3 regions of the Micromonospora sp. D93 genome follow, and region 2 is predicted to be linked to each of the others. Evidence: predicted binding sites of a transcription regulator. Region 2 holds the regulator's gene; each other region holds the start of a gene.

Region 1 (5,265 bases), on a different contig from region 2:
CCAACGACCTGGTCGGCGTCGTCGTCGGGCTCGACCTCGTCCAGCAGTTCCCGCAGGGGTACGCCGAGCCAGCGGGCGTTGCCGATCAGGTCCCCACCCACCTCGTTGGAGACGCAGGCGAGCGTGACGTACCGCTCGACCAGTGGTCGAGCCAGCAGGTCCGCGTAGCTGTAGGTGCGCTCCCTGCCGACCCGCCCGTGGATCCGCAGCCGCCACGTGTCCGGGTCGACCTGGGGCACCACCAGCGCGGTGTCGATCCGGTAGAAACCGAAGTTCGGGGTGACGTACGGGGCGAGCTGGGCCAGTGAAAGGTCCGCGCCTGCCGGCACGGCCGGTGCGGGGGCGACAGGCGCGGGCAGGCGGATCGCGTCCCGGGCCGCGGACACGCCGCGCCGGCCTGCCAGCCAGCGCCCGCCGAGACCGGCCACCACCGCCGTGCCGAGCAGCACCCCGCTTCCGGTGAGGAACCGCCGCCGCGACTCCGGGTCCACTTCGACGGGCCCGACCGGCTCGACCGCGCCCGTCGGCCCAGCGGGAGTCACCGGCACCGGACCGGCGGGCGACACCGGACCAGCGGACGGCACTGGGCCGGTGGGCGACACCGGGCCGGCAGGCGACACCGGGCCGGCAGGCGAGGCTGGGCTGGCAGGCGGAGTGGGTGGTGACCAGGACCAGGGGTTCAGCTCGAACGGGCCGGCGATGAACAGCCAGAGCACCAGGGCGCCGAGACCGGCGCCGACCAGGGACGGCAGCGCGTCGGCGAGGTCCGCGCCGGATCGGGTCAACGCGGCGGCCACGCCGATGGCGCCGAACGCGGCGATGCCGGCCAGGCCGAGTGTCAGTCGGCGAACCGCCAGTACGCCGAGGAGCGCGGCGAAGCCGCCCAGCAACAGGGCCGTGCCGACCAGCAGCGCGATCTTGTCGGCGGTGCCGAAGAGGTCGATGGCGAGTTGCTTCAGCGACTCGGGGACGGCGTCGACGATGACCCCGCCGACCGCGACCAGGGGCGCCGACCGGGGGCCGGTCAACACCGCGACCGGTTCGGCGATCCCGATCGCGACGGCGGCGGCGGTGATTCCGGCCAACGCGGCGTACCGCCGTGACGTGGTGCTCATCGGCCCAGTGTGCGCGATCATCTCGCCCGGTCGCCAACAACGTCAGCGTTCGGTAATGACCTACGGGCCCGCAAGAACGAGCCGGGCCCGCAAGAACGAGCCGGGGCACACCGCCGTACGACGGTGTGCCCCGGAAGGGGTGTCGCTACCGGATCAGAAGCCCGGGCCGTGCTGGTGGCCGTGACCGTGGCCGTGCCCACCGGCGCCGGCCGGCTCGGCCTGCTCCGGCTTCTCCACCACGAGGCTCTCCGTGGTGAGCAGCAGACCGGCGATCGAGGCGGCGTTGGTGACCGCGTTGCGGGTCACCTTCACCGGGTCGATGATGCCGGCCTTGACCAGGTCGACGTACTCGCCCTTGGCGGCGTCGAGGCCGTTGCCCCACTCGAGGTCGGCGACCTTCTGCGTCACGACGTAGCCGTCGTGACCGGCGTTCTGGGCGATCCAGCGCAGCGGCTCGACGAGCGCCTTGCGCACGACCGAGACGCCGACCTTCTCGTCACCGGTGAAGCCCAGGTCGTCGTCGAGCACCGAGCGGATCTGCACCAGGGCGGCGCCGCCGCCGGGCACAGTGCCCTCCTCGACCGCAGCCTTGGTCGCCGCGATGGCGTCCTCGATGCGGTGCTTGCGCTCCTTCATCTCGACCTCGGTCGCAGCGCCAGCCTTGATGACGGCGATGCCACCGGAGAGCTTCGCCAGCCGCTCGGCCAGCTTCTCCCGGTCCCAGTCGGAGTCGGAGGCCTCGATCTCCTTGCGGATCTGGGAGACCCGGTCGGTGACGTCGGCCTTCTGGCCACCGCCGTCGACGATCGTGGTGTTCTCCTTGTCGACCACGACGCGCCGGGCGGTGCCGAGCACCTCCAGGCCGACCTGGTCGAGCTTGTAGCCCAGCTCCGGGGCGACCAGCTCGGCGCCCGTGGAGATCGCGATGTCCTGGAGCATTGCCTTGCGCCGGTCACCGAAGCCCGGGGCCTTGACCGCGCAGACCTTGAGGGTCTTCCGCAGCGAGTTGACCACCAGGGTGGAGAGCGCCTGGCCGTCCACGTCCTCGGCGATGATCAGCAGGGGCTTGCTGTTCTGCAGGACCTTCTCCAGCAGCGGCAGCAGCTCCTCGATCGCCGAGATCTTCTGGGTGGTGACCAGGATGTACGCGTCCTCAAGGACGGACTCCTGACCCTCCAGGTCGGTGACGAAGTTCGGCGAGATGAAGCCCTTGTCGAACTGGAGACCCTCGGTCACGTCCAGTTCGGTGGTGAGCATCGAGCCTTCCTCGACGGTGATGACACCGTCGCGGCCGACGCGCTCCATCGCCTCGGCGATCAGATCGCCGATCGTGGAGTCCTGCGCGGAGATCGTCGCCACGTTCGCGATCGACTCCTTGCTGGTGACCTCGGCGGCGCGGCCGAGCAACGCCTCGGAGACCTTGGTGGCCGCCGCGTCGATGCCCCGCTTGAGGCCGGCCGGGTTGGTTCCGGCGGTCACGTTGCGCAGACCCTCGCGAACCATCGCCTGGGCCAGCACGGTCGCGGTGGTGGTCCCGTCGCCGGCGACGTCGTTGGTCTTCGTCGCCACCTCCTTGACCAGCTGTGCGCCAAGGTTCTCGTACGGGTTGGTGAGCTCGATCTCCTTGGCGATGGTCACACCATCGTTGGTGATCGTCGGCGCACCGAATTTCTTGTCCAGGACGACGTTGCGCCCGCGCGGGCCGAGGGTGACCTTGACCGTGTCCGCGAGGGCGTTGACACCGTGCTCCAGCAGGTGCCGGGCGTCGTCCGAGAAGCTCAGGATCTTCGCCATTAATGTCCCTTCGAAGCGCCATTGCCCCGGCCCGGCGAGCCGGACCGGGGCAATGGAACTGATCGGTTGCTTACTTCTCGATGACCGCGAGGACGTCGCGGGCGGAGAGCACCAGGTACTCCTCGCCGGCGTACTTGACCTCGGTGCCGCCGTACTTCGAGTAGAGGACGGTGTCGCCGACCTGCACGTCAACCGGAACCCGGTTGCCGTTGTCGTCGACGCGCCCCGGGCCCACAGCGAGGACGGTGCCCTCCTGCGGCTTCTCCTTGGCGGTGTCGGGGATCACGATGCCCGACGCCGTGGTGGTCTCAGCCTCGTTCGCCTGGACCACGATGCGGTCCTCGAGCGGCTTGATCGCAACCTTGGTCGCGGTAGTCACGGGCATACCCTCCTGGGGTACTGGTTTCGTTGCTGGTCAGCGGGGCTGACCAGCGTCAATCTGCCTCATGCCACCGGGCGGTGCCGTCGTCGCGGGTGCCGGTCCGCCTGGCGTGCGCACCCGGGTCGCGAGACCCGGAAGCTGGCACCCTCATGGTGAGAGTGCTAATCGCAGGTTATTCCGTGGCTAGCACTCCGTCAAGGAGAGTGCCAGCGAGTCGCGCCCCGCCAGCCCGGATTTCCGGGTTCACCCGGACAATGGCCGGGTGGATCTCGATCAGCTGGCGGCGCTGCGTACCCCCGAAGGGTCGGCCGCGCTCACGGCGGCGGCCGGGCTGGCCGGCGGTGACCCACTGGCCGCCGCATCGGCGCTGCGCGCGGCCGGGGTGCCGCCGACGTTGGCCGCGGCGGCACTCACCCAGGCCGAGCTGCGCCACCGGGCGGTCGGCAAGTTCGGCGTGGCCGCCGCTGGGATGTTCCTCACCCGTCCTGGCCTGGAGCAGGCCACCCGCCGGGTGGTCGCCGACCGTCGGGCCGCCCGGCTGCACGCGGCCGGCGTGCGCACCCTGGCCGACCTCGGGTGCGGGCTCGGGGCCGACGCGCTGGCCGCCGCCCGTGCCGGCATCCGGGTGTACGGGGTGGAGGCCGACCCGGCGACCGCCGCGATGGCCGCCGCCAACGCCACGGCGGCCGGGCTGGCCGAGCTGTTCACTGTCGAGTGCGGCGACGCGACCGGGTTCGACGTGTCAGGTGTCGACGGGGTCTTCTGCGATCCGGCCCGCCGCGCGACAGGCACCGGGCGGCGGATCTTCGACCCGCGCGCCTACTCGCCGCCGTGGGACTTCGTCACCGGGCTGGCCGAGCGGGTGCCGCGCACAGTGGTGAAGGTCGCGCCGGGCCTGGACCACGCGCTCATCCCGGCCGGCGCGGAGGCCGAGTGGGTCGGCGTGGACGGTGACCTGGTCGAGGCCGCGCTCTGGTGCGGCGAGCTGGCGGAGGTGCCCCGCCGCGCCACCCTCTACCGCCAGCGGGGCTCCGAGGCCCAGCGTCACCAGCTCACCGGCTCGGGTGCCGACGAGGCGCCGGTCGGGCCGCCGCGCCGCTACCTGTACGACCCGGATCCGGCGGTGGTCCGCGCGCACCTCGTCGCCGAACTGGCCACCGACCTGGACGCCACCCTGGGCGATCCGAGCATCGCCTACCTCTACGCCGACCAGCCGGTCCGCACCCCGTACGCGCGCTGTCTGGAGATCACCGACGTGTTGCCGTTCTCGCTCAAGCGCCTGCGGGCGCTGTTGCGCGACCGTCGGGTGGGCCGGGTGGAGATCCTCAAGCGGGGTTCGGCGCTCACCCCGGAGCAGCTCCGACGGGATCTACGGCTGGCCGGGGACGAGGCGGCGAGTCTGGTGCTCACCCGGGTCGCCGGCGCACCGACGGTGCTGATCGGCCGGCCGGTCGACTAGCGTCGCCGGTTGCCCACAGTGCTGGACGAATCCGCGCTGGGCCTCCCGACGATCTACGTCTCGGCTGGTCGGCGCGGTCTGCAACTCGAACTGGCCGCGGCGGATCTGGTGGCGCTGACCGACGCGCGTACCGCGCCGTTGCAGACCCCACTGACGACAGTCGTTACGTCGAACGCTCCGTGGGATACCCAGGGAGTAACAGTCGCGTTGCTGAATTGTTATCGCTCCCAACAAACTAGTGACCTGCGCGGTCTTGTGGAGCTGGTGTGACGCGAAATACGTTGCCGGACACAACAAAACAACACCTCCCCCACCTCCGAAAGGACCCTGCACATGCGTAAGGGGATCCTCACCATCGCCGCCGTGGGCCTGCTCACGACCGGCGGCTTGACAGCCTGTAGCGACGACTCCGGCAACGGCTCGGCCGACTCCAAGAAGACTCCCAAGATCGGCGTGATCCTTCCGGACAGCAAGTCCTCCCCCCGCTGGGAGACGGCGGACCGCCGCTTCCTGGA
Region 2 (5,265 bases):
TCGCCCTGCTGGGCCAGCCGGATCCGCATGCCGTCCTCGACGCCGGCCGGGATCTTGACGGTCAGCGAGCGGCGGGTACGAACCCGACCGTCGCCGGCGCAGGTGGGGCAGGGGTGCGGGATGGTGGTGCCGTAGCCCTGGCACACGGTGCACGGCCGGGCGGAGACCACCTGGCCGAGGAAGGTGCGCTGCACTGACTGCACCTCGCCCCGGCCGCCGCACGCCTCGCAGGTCGCCAGGTGCGTGCCGGCGGCCGTGCCGGCGCCCGAGCAGGTGGTGCAGAGCACCGCGGTGTCCACGGTGATCGGGGCCTCGACGCCGAACGCCGTCTCGTGCAGGTCGAGTTCGAGTCGCAGGATCGCGTCGGCGCCCGGGCGGGTACGCGGCCGTGGGCCACGGGCGCCACCTCCCGCACCGCCGAAGAACGCGTCCATGATGTCCTGGAAACCGACGAACGGACCGGCGCCTCCGGGGCCGCCCGGACCTCCGGCGCCGCCGCCACCAGGGGCGAGCGGGTCGCCACCCAGGTCGACGATCTGCCGCTTCCGGTCGTCCGAGAGGACCTCGTACGCGGCGTTGATGTCCTTGAACTTCTCCTGAGCCTCCGGGTCCGGATTGACGTCCGGGTGGAACTGGCGCGCCAGCTTGCGGTAGGCGCGCTTGATCTCGTCATCGGAGGCTTCCCGGCTCACACCGAGAATGCCGTAGTAGTCCCTGGCCACTGCGTTCCGTGTCCTCATGTTCGTCTCGCGTTGCGCCGGTCGGCGGCCGCAGCCGGCCGCATCGGCCCTGACCAATCAGTTCTGGGCCAGCAACTCGCCCACGTAGCGTGCCACGGCGCGCACCGTGGCGATATTGCCGGGGTAGTCCATCCGGGTGGGCCCCAGCACCCCCAGGCCGCCGACGATCGTGGCACCCGGGCCGTACCCGGTGCTGACCACCGAGGCGGCGCGCAGGTTGTCGAACTCGTTCTCGTCGCCGATCAGCACCCGGGTCGTGCTCGGCTCGGTCTCACCGATGAGCTTGAGCAGCACGACCTCCTCCTCCAGTGCCTCGAGGATCGGCCGCAGGGAGCCCTGGAAGTCGAGCAGGCCGCCCCGGGTGAGGTTGGCGGTGCCGGCGAGCGCGATCCGTTCCTCGTGCCGCTCGACAAGTGTCTCCAGCAGGACGGTGGCGAGCGTGGTCATGGTCGGGCGCAGCCCGGTCGGCGCTTCCTCGACCAGCGCCTGCACCAACGGCGGCGTCTCGGACAGCCGGGCGTTGGCGAGCTTCTCGTTGATCAGCCGGCGCAGGTCCATGACGTCGTCGGCGGGCACCGGGCCGGGCAGCTCCACGAGCCGCTGCTCCACCCGCCCGGTGTCGGCGATCATGACGAGCATCAGCCGGGTCGTGGAGATCGGCACCAGCTCCAGGTGACGCACCGAGGAACGGGCCAGGCTCGGGTACTGCACGACGGCGACCTGGCGGGTCAGCTGGGCGAGCAGCCGCACCGTGCGGTGCACCACGTCGTCGAGGTCGACGGCACCGACCAGGAAGCGCTCGATGGCCCGGCGCTCGGCCGGGCTGAGCGGCTTGACCCGGGACAACCGGTCGACGAAGAGGCGGTAGCCGCGGTCGGTGGGCACCCGGCCGGCACTTGTGTGCGGCTGCCGGATGTAGCCCTCCTCCTCCAGCACGGCCATGTCGTTGCGGACCGTGGCCGGGGAGACCCCGAGCTGGTGCCGCTCGACCAGCGCCTTGCTGCCGACCGGCTCCTGGGTGGAGACGTAGTCTTCGACGATGGCGCGGAGCACTGCGAGTTTCCGGTCGTCGAGACCCATCCTCCGCACCTCCTGTCGCACGTCGGCCGCCGGGCCCGTGGGCCGGCCGGGCCGTCCTGGCACTCGACTGTAACGAGTGCCAGTCTACGTCGGCAGGCCCGCCGACGCGATGATCAACGACCACCTGTCGGTGCGGCCCACGCCACCCCGTTGGGCTGATCGGCCCGCACGGCGGGGCGGTGTCGCTCTGGTGCGGCGTTGCCACCGGCCCTTACCGTGACATCCATGACTGAACCTCCTCGCCCTCCCGGGTCGGGCGACCCCGGCAACTACCCGCCGGAGCCCACCTCCCCAGGCCCGTTCCCGTCGTCCGAGCCGCCCACCGCACCACTGTCCGGGGCACCCGGCCCGGCCGGCTATCCCCCGGCCGGTGGCTATCCGCCGCCCACCGGTGACCAACCGCCGTCAGGCGGCTACCCTCCGGCAGGCGGCTATCCGCCGCCCGGGGGCTATCCCCCACCCGGCGGTTACCCGGCCGGTGGGGCCTACGGCGGCCCCGGTGGCGGCTACTCCAACAACGAGGACAAGACCTGGTCGCTCGTCGCGCACTTCGGCGGCGCCCTCGGCGCACTGGTCAGCTTCGGTCCGCTGGGCTTCGTCGCCCCGCTCATCGCCTACCTGACCCGCGGCCAGCAGTCGCCGACCGTCCGGGCACAGGCCCTCGCCGCCCTGAACTTCCAGATCCTCTGGTCGGTCATCGCGTTCGTGCTGCTCTTCGTGAGCTGGTGCCTGCTCTTCCTGCCCAGCATCGCCGTCGTGGTGATCCAGATCCTGTTCGGGATCATCGCCGGCGTGAAGGCCAACGAGGGCACCCCGTACCGCTACCCGATGACTGCCAACTTCATCAAGTGAACCGGGCCGGCCGCTCCCCCGGCCGGTCTGGAACACCGCTGCCCCCGGTCCGGGGGCAGCGGGCCACTCAGGGCAGCAGGTCGCGGACGACCGCGTCGGCGAGCAACCGCCCGCGCAGGGTGAGCACCGCCCGGCCGGCGGCGTACTCGTCGGCGGCCAGCAGCCCGTCGGCCAGCGCCCGCTCGGCGCCGGCCCGGCCGGTGGCGTCGAGCACCGCCAGCGGGAGGCCGCTGGCCAGCCGCAGCCGGAGCATCACGTCCTCCATGTGCGCCTCGTCGACAGTGAGCACCTCCCGGGCCAGACCGGGAGACGCGCCGGCGGCCAACCGCTGGGCGTACGCCGAGGGGTGTTTCACGTTCCACCAGCGCACCCCACCGACGTGGCTGTGCGCCCCCGGCCCCAGCCCCCACCAGTCCGCGCCGGTCCAGTAGAGCAGGTTGTGCCGGCAGCGGGCCTCCTCGGTACTGGCCCAGTTGGAGACCTCGTACCAGGAGAGACCGGCCGCGTCGAGCGCGGCCTCCGCGGCCAGGTAGCGGTCCGCGGCCACGTCGTCACTGGGGTACGCCAGCTCGCCGCGCCGCATCCGGGCCGCGAGCCGGGTGCCGTCCTCGACGATCAGGGCGTACGCGCTGACGTGGTCCACCCCGGCGGCGACGACCTGCTCCAGCGAGGCGGCGAAGTCCTCGGCCCGCTCCCCCGGGGTGCCGTAGATCAGGTCCAGGTTGACGTGCTCGAACCCGGCGTCGCGCGCCTCCAGGGCGGCGGCGGTGGCCCGGCCGGCGCTGTGTTTGCGATCCAGGATCGCCAACACCCCCGGGGAGGCGGACTGCATGCCCAGCGAGATCCGGGTGTAGCCGGCGGCCCGCAGCAGCTTCAACGATTCCGGAGTGACCGACTCGGGGTTGGCCTCGGTGGTCACCTCGGCGTCGGCGGCCAGCCCCCAGGTGCGGTCGATGCCGTCGAGGATGCGGGCCAGGTCGTCGGCGGGGAGCAGGGTGGGCGTGCCGCCGCCGACGAAGACGGTGTCGACCCGGGGCGGCGGGTTGTCGCCGAGCACCCGGGCGGCGAGCGTCAGCTCGGCCAGGACGGTGTCGGCGTACCCCTCGCGGCTGGCGCCGCCGCCCAGTTCGGAGGCGGTGTAGGTGTTGAAGTCGCAGTAACCGCAGCGGCTCGCGCAGAACGGGACGTGCACGTACACGCCGAAGCCGCGCGCGCCGACCGCCGTGGTGGCGGTGGCGGGCAACGATCCGTCGACGGGGACGGTCTCACCATCTGGAAGGACGCCGGGCATGGCCACTAGTGTGCCCGGCATGACCTCTCCCGACGTCCTCGTGCGGGTCGCCACGGCCCGTGGGGTGACCACCCTCACCCTGAACAGCCCGCACAACCGCAACGCCCTCTCGACCGGCCTGATGACCCAGCTGCTGGCCGGACTGGCGGACGCGGTCGCCGACGAGGCGGTCCGAGTGATCGTGCTCGACCACACCGGCCCGGTCTTCTGCTCGGGCGCGGACCTGAAGGAGACCGCCGCGGCGTACGCCAGCGGGACGGTGCCGGCCGGGATGCTGGGCGACGTGCTCGCGGCGCTCTGGGAGTGCCCGAAGCCGGTGCTGGCCCGGGTCGGCGGGCCGGCGCGGGCCGGTGGTCTGGGCCTGATCGCCGCCGCCGACCTGGCGGTCTGCGCCGACGAGGCGACCTTCGCGTTCACCGAGGTACGCATCGGGGTGATCCCGGCGGTGATCTCGGCGACCGTGCTGCCCCGGCTGCACCCCCGCGCCGCCGCCGAGCTGTACCTGACCGGGGACACCTTCGACGGTCGCCGGGCCGCCGAGATCGGCCTGGTCACGGCCTCGGTCCCGGCGGACGGGCTGGACGACGCGGTACGGGGCTACTGCGACTCATTGGTGCGCGGCGCGCCCGGGGCGTTGGCCGGCGCGAAGGAGTTGCTGCGCCGACCGGGTACCGCCGAGTTGCGCGCCGGCCTGGCCCGGCTGTCCGCCGTCTCGACCGGCTACTTCCTGTCCGACGAGGGGCGCGAGGGGGTCACCGCGTTCCGGGACAAACGATTGACTCGATGGGTGGCCGCTCTCGACGGTGGTCCCGCTGATCATGCCGGGTAGGACCGAAGGTCGCCGGTCGGCAGGTTGAGGGTGACCTCTGGGGGCGCCGCCGTCGTTCGGCGGCGCCCCCGTTTCCTGCCGGGTCACCAGGCGGTCGCGCCGCCGTCGACCGGGTAGTTCGCCCCGGTGATGTAGGACGCCCGGTCGGACGCGAGGAAGACCACCAGCTCGACGACCTCCTCGGGGCGCGCGAAGCGCTTGAGGAGCGTCTTGGCGGTGATGGCGTCCCGCGCCTCCTGGTTGTCACCGAGGTCGCGTTCGCTGGCCGGGGTGAGGGTGGGCCCGGGGCTGACCGCCACCGCGCGGATCCCGTGGGGCGCGCCTTCGAGCGCGAGCTGTCGCGTCATGCCGATGATGCCGGCGTTCGCGGCCGTGTGACCGACCATCGGCGGGACGTGGCCGCCGATCATCCCGGCCATGGAGGCGGCGCTGATGATGACACCGCCACCGCGCCGGACCAGGTGCGGCCAGGC
Region 3 (5,265 bases), on a different contig from region 2:
ATTTGTGGCCGTGCGCGGCCGTCACTCCTCGTGTAGCGTGCGATTTCGGTCACCACTTCAATGGCGGTCATCGATCGCTGAGTCGGTGGTCCGGGGGCGCGCGGCCGTGCCGCGCGCCTGGTCAGGCACGCCGCGCAGAGTGAGGGAAGTGCACCGTGGCACAGGGCTCCGTGAAGTGGTTCAACGCCGAGAAGGGCTACGGCTTCATCGCCGTCGACGGCGGTCAGGACGTGTTCGTCCACTTCTCCGCGATCGAGATGGACGGTTACAAGGCGTTGGACGACGGTCAGCGGGTGGAGTTCGAGATCGCCCAGGGCCAGAAGGGCCCGCAGGCGGAGCACGTGCGCGTCATCGGCTGATCTTCCTGGCCGATCGGCCCTGTGAGTCGGGGCTGCGGTAGGGGCGTGCACCCGGGAAGATCGTGAACCGTTCCAGCCGATGCCGAGGAGCGTTCATGACCGACCAGCCGCCCCCGTCCACTCCTTCCTCCGGGTCGGGGGAGCCGGACCCCTCCGACCCGTCCTCGCCCGCAGGCGGCCCCGGCCCCTCCGGCCCGCCGCCCGGCTGGGGGCCGGGCATGCCCCCGGCCGGCCCACCCTCCGGCCACGCCGGCCCGCCGCCCGGCTGGGATCCCGCGCAGGGGGCCTGGGGTGCGGCCCCGCCGCCGCAGGGCTGGGCGTACCCGCCCACCGGGGGCTACCCGCCCGGGTCGGGTCCCTACGGCGGACAGCCGTGGTATCCGGGGCCGCCGGTCGGCTGGTACCCGCCGGGTTACGGGTTCGACCCGAACGACGCCCTGGTCACGCCGCCCGGCGCGGGCCTCGGCGGTTGGTTCAACAGGTGCGCGGGAGCGCTGCGCCGAGGCTGGCGGCAGTTGGTGCCGATCATGCTGCTCACCCAGGTGCTGCCGGCGGCGGTGCTCTCGGTGCTCTCCCTCGGGCTTGACCCGTCGGCGAACTGGGCCCCGCAGGCCGGATCGAGCGCGAGCCCGGTGCTGCCGGACAATTTCGCCGCCGATCTGCTGAGCCTCCTGGTCGTGTTGATTGGCGGCAGCCTGTTGGTCGGGTTGGTGCAGGCCGTCGGGTGGGGTGCCGGCACCTGGGTGATCACCCAACAGGCGGCCGGTCAGCCGGCCAGCCTCGAGTCGGCGCTGCGCTACGGCCTGCGGCGGGCACTCGGGCTGTGGGGCTGGACGCTGCTGGTCAGCCTGCTGATCGGCGTCGGTTTCTGCTTCTGCGTGCTGCCGGGCATCTACCTGGGCTTCGCGCTGAGCATGGCCGGCCCGGTCTACCTCTTCGAACGCCACAATCCGATCGGTCGGTCCTTCCGGATGTTCCACGACCGCCTCGGCCTGCTGCTCGGTCGGGTGGCCCTGGTGGTCCTGGCGGTTTTCGTCGGCACCCTGATCCCCGGTGTTCTGGAGGGGCTGGGCACCTCGCCGTTCGGAACGGACCCGTTCGCCTCGGCGGGTACCGCCGCCGGAGTGGTGGTGGTGATCGGCATCACCGCCGTGCTGGCCCTGCCTGCCCACCTCGCCCAGATGGTCGGTCTGCTGGTGACGTACGCGGAGCAGCGCGCCCATGAGGCGCCGGTGAACACTGCCGGACTGGCCGCGGAACTCGGCTGAGCGGCGGCATCGTGCTTGCACTCGGCAGGGGAGAGTGCTAAACAAGTCATTGGCACTCGCATACCGTGAGTGCCAATGGTCGGGACGGTGGGGCCAGGTTGCACCGGCGTGGAGACGCCGGGGCGACACATGGCCGGTCGTCGCGGGCTATCCGGCCCGGCCGAAGGACGTCGTCGTCGCCAGGTGGCGACGTCCCAAGGTGCGTACACCAGGCGGCCCATCCGGGGCACACATCTCGGGTGGCCCGTGAGTGTCCAGGAGGACAACGCCGTATGGCCAAGATGATCGCGTTCGACGAAGAGGCGCGCCGCGGCCTCGAGCGGGGCATGAACCAACTCGCCGACGCCGTAAAGGTGACCCTCGGCCCCAAGGGCCGCAACGTCGTGCTCGAGAAGAAGTGGGGTGCCCCCACCATCACCAACGATGGTGTGAGCATCGCCAAGGAGATCGAGCTCGAGGACCCGTACGAGAAGATCGGCGCTGAGCTGGTCAAGGAGGTCGCCAAGAAGACCGACGACGTTGCCGGTGACGGCACGACGACGGCGACCGTCCTGGCCCAGGCCCTGGTTCGCGAGGGCCTGCGCAACGTGGCCGCCGGCGCCAACCCGATGGCCCTGAAGCGGGGCATCGAGGCCGCGGTCCTGAGCGTCTCGGAGGAGCTGTCCAAGCTCGCCAAGGACGTTGAGACCAAGGAGCAGATCGCCTCCACCGCCTCCATCTCCGCTGGCGACAGCACCGTCGGCGAGATCATCGCCGAGGCGATGGACAAGGTCGGCAAGGAAGGCGTCATCACCGTCGAGGAGAGCAACACCTTCGGGCTTGAGCTGGAGCTCACCGAGGGTATGCGCTTCGACAAGGGCTACATCTCGGCCTACTTCATGACCGACCCGGAGCGTATGGAGGCCGTCTTCGACGACCCGTACATCCTGATCGCCAACAGCAAGATCGCGTCGGTGAAGGACCTGCTCCCGATCCTGGAGAAGGTCATGCAGTCGGGCAAGCCGCTGCTGATCATCGCCGAGGACCTGGAGGGCGAGGCCCTCGCCACCCTGGTGGTCAACAAGGTCCGTGGCACCTTCAAGTCGGTCGCCGTCAAGGCGCCGGGCTTCGGTGACCGCCGCAAGGCCATGCTGACCGACATCGCCATCCTCGCCGGTGGCCAGGTCATCAGCGAGGAGGTCGGCCTCAAGCTCGACGCCGCCAGCATCGACATGCTGGGCCGCGCCCGCAAGGTCGTGGTGACCAAGGACGAGACCACCATCGTCGACGGTGCCGGTGACGCCGAGCAGATCCAGGGCCGGGTCAACCAGATCCGGGCCGAGATCGACAAGAGCGACTCCGACTACGACCGGGAGAAGCTGCAGGAGCGGCTGGCCAAGCTGGCCGGCGGCGTTGCGGTGATCAAGGTCGGCGCGGCCACCGAGGTCGAGCTCAAGGAGCGCAAGCACCGCATCGAGGACGCCGTTCGCAACGCGAAGGCCGCCGTCGAAGAGGGCATCGTCCCGGGTGGTGGCGTCGCGCTGGTGCAGGCCGGCAAGACCGCCTTCGACAAGCTCGACCTGGTCGGCGACGAGGCGACCGGTGCGAACATCGTCAAGGTCGCGCTGGACGCCCCGCTGCGGCAGATCGCCGTCAACGCCGGCCTTGAGGGCGGCGTCGTGGTGGAGAAGGTCCGTAACCTCGAAGCGGGTCACGGTCTGAACGCCGCCAACGGCGAGTACGTCGACCTGCTGGCCGCGGGCATCATCGACCCGGCCAAGGTGACGCGCTCGGCGCTGCAGAACGCCGCTTCCATCGCGGCGCTCTTCCTCACCACCGAGGCTGTTGTCGCGGACAAGCCGGAGAAGACCCCGGCTGCCCCGGCTGGCCCGGGTGGCGGGGACATGGACTTCTGAGTCCAGTTCCGACACACCGAACGGGGCGGGCCGCTGACGCGGTCCGCCCCGTTCGTCGTCAGGTCGGCAGTGGCCGCTGGTTGCGCCGCTTGTGCGCCCGGTTGTACGGCGGAAGCAGTTGGATCGGCGCGTCCACCATCTCCTGCGGCTCCTCGGCCACCGACGACTCACCGTCGGTGGTCATCTCGGCGAGTTGTTCGGCGTCGCCGTAGTCGAGTCGGTCGAACGGCAGTTGGCCCGGGAGTTCGCCGACCGGTTTCCAGGTGATCGGCGGGCCGTCCTCGGTCTGGTTGTCATCCGTGGTCATGGCTGCCTCCTCTACCAAAAACGGTAGGCGGCGTCGATGACCGGTGCGGGCGAATAGATCTATGTCCTGTTTGCCCCGGTTATGCCGTCGACAGGGTTCGCCGGTACAGGAGGAAGACCCGCTCGATCCACGCACCCGCGCTGCCCGAATAGAACGGCACCGGCCCCACCCAGCCGATCTGTGCCCGGTCCAGCCCCGCCGCCCGCTGGTCGCGTAGGCAGCGCCGCAACAGCACCCCGCCGATGCCCGACCCCTCCGCGGCAGGCGCGGTGCCCATCGGCCCGAACCAACTCGGCCGGGACGACCCGTACGCGGCGAAGCCGAGCACCTCATCGTCCCGCTCCGCCAGGTGGCAGCCGGCGTCGGCCCGCCCCACCGACCCGGCCAACTCGCCGTCCCACGTGCCGCCGAAGGTGGACCGGGCGAACGCCGTCAGCGCCGGCAGATCCGCCGGCTCCGCCCGGCGTACCGTGACGCCCTGGTTGGCCAGCCGCCGCTCCGCCACCTCGGTGGACCGCAGCGCCGGCGACCCGTCGTACGACAGGTCAGCGGTCATGTTCCAGGCGGTCCGGTCCTGCTGGTAGCCGAGCGCGAGTGCGGCGCAGACCGCCGGTGTGTAGCGGACGTCGATGCCCGGCCACGCGTAGTACGGCGGATTCCCGGCCAGCAGCACCTCGGTCGCCCCGCGCTCGGCGAGCACCCGCTCGGCCCGCTGGAGCAGCGCCCGGCCGACGCCCCGACGCCGCTGATCCGCGAGGACCGCCGCCAGGTCCACGTGCCCGATCCCCGGCTCGGTCGACGACACCGAGCAGATCAGCACCCCGACCAGGTCCGCACCCCGGTACGCGCCCAGCCCGACCACGGACCGGTCGGCGGCGGCTCGGGGCCAGAGCACGTCCACGATGGAAGCCGCCTCGGCGGCGTCCTCGGGTAGGTCGAGAGCCTGCTGGCAGAGCTGTACGACGCGGGGGACCAGGTCGGCGGTCAGCTCGGTGACGGTGATCTCGGCGTCCATGGTCGCCGACCCTAGATCACCGGTTGACGAGCCGCACCCCCGGCTCAGCGCTTCAGGAAGGAAACCTTCCTACTGCTGGGCGGCGCGAACGGCGGCGTAGGCGTCGACCTGGCCGGCGCCTGTCACGTTCGACGGAGCACCACAGGCGTCGGAGGGGCTGTCGGAGCGATAGGTGGGCGTCGCCGCAGTGGCGGTGTCCCGGAGGATCTGCCGGGTCCGGTTCACGTCGCCGACCAGCGCCGGGTTCGCCGACCACATCAGCGCGACCACCCCGGCCACCTGCGGGGTCGCCATCGACGTGCCGTCCAGCGCGGCGTACGTGCCGCCCGGCATGGCCGACACCACGCCCACCCCCGGTGCCAGCACGTCCGGCTTGTTCGCACCGCCGGGCACCGGCCCGCGCGAGGAGAACTCGGCGACC

The links. The regulator HrcA, encoded in region 2, represses chaperone genes, less so after heat shock. The targets are predictions, from matches to a motif close to GGTTNGCACNCTCNNNNNGAGNGTGCNAACC.
Region 1: groES (co-chaperone GroES) is a predicted target of HrcA. The motif match lies at 3,428-3,458, and genes of this name have one in related genera.
Region 3: groL (chaperonin GroEL) is a predicted target of HrcA. The motif match lies at 1,675-1,705, and genes of this name have one in related genera.

Annotation. Positions count from the first base shown of each region.
Region 1 is NZ_JAGPXW010000027.1:103,311-108,575, reverse strand. Features, by position in the region: gene KBX71_RS25775 (molybdopterin-dependent oxidoreductase) at 1-1,115, opposite strand, end outside; gene groL (chaperonin GroEL) at 1,269-2,909, opposite strand; gene groES (co-chaperone GroES) at 2,980-3,294, opposite strand; gene KBX71_RS25760 (methyltransferase domain-containing protein) at 3,554-4,750, shown strand; partial or broken gene KBX71_RS34870 (Cys-tRNA(Pro) deacylase) at 4,751-4,885, shown strand; gene KBX71_RS25750 (sugar ABC transporter substrate-binding protein) at 5,084-5,265, shown strand, end outside.
Region 2 is NZ_JAGPXW010000032.1:65,212-70,476, reverse strand. Features, by position in the region: gene dnaJ (molecular chaperone DnaJ) at 1-722, opposite strand, end outside; gene hrcA (heat-inducible transcriptional repressor HrcA) at 798-1,820, opposite strand; gene KBX71_RS27905 (DUF4870 domain-containing protein) at 2,046-2,672, shown strand; gene hemW (radical SAM family heme chaperone HemW) at 2,740-3,963, opposite strand; gene KBX71_RS27895 (enoyl-CoA hydratase-related protein) at 3,983-4,792, shown strand; gene KBX71_RS27890 (SDR family NAD(P)-dependent oxidoreductase) at 4,876-5,265, opposite strand, start outside.
Region 3 is NZ_JAGPXW010000006.1:116,726-121,990, reverse strand. Features, by position in the region: gene KBX71_RS09815 (cold-shock protein) at 156-359, shown strand; gene KBX71_RS09810 (hypothetical protein) at 455-1,627, shown strand; gene groL (chaperonin GroEL) at 1,900-3,522, shown strand; gene KBX71_RS09800 (hypothetical protein) at 3,581-3,829, opposite strand; gene KBX71_RS09795 (GNAT family N-acetyltransferase) at 3,909-4,844, opposite strand; gene KBX71_RS09790 (S8 family serine peptidase) at 4,914-5,265, opposite strand, start outside.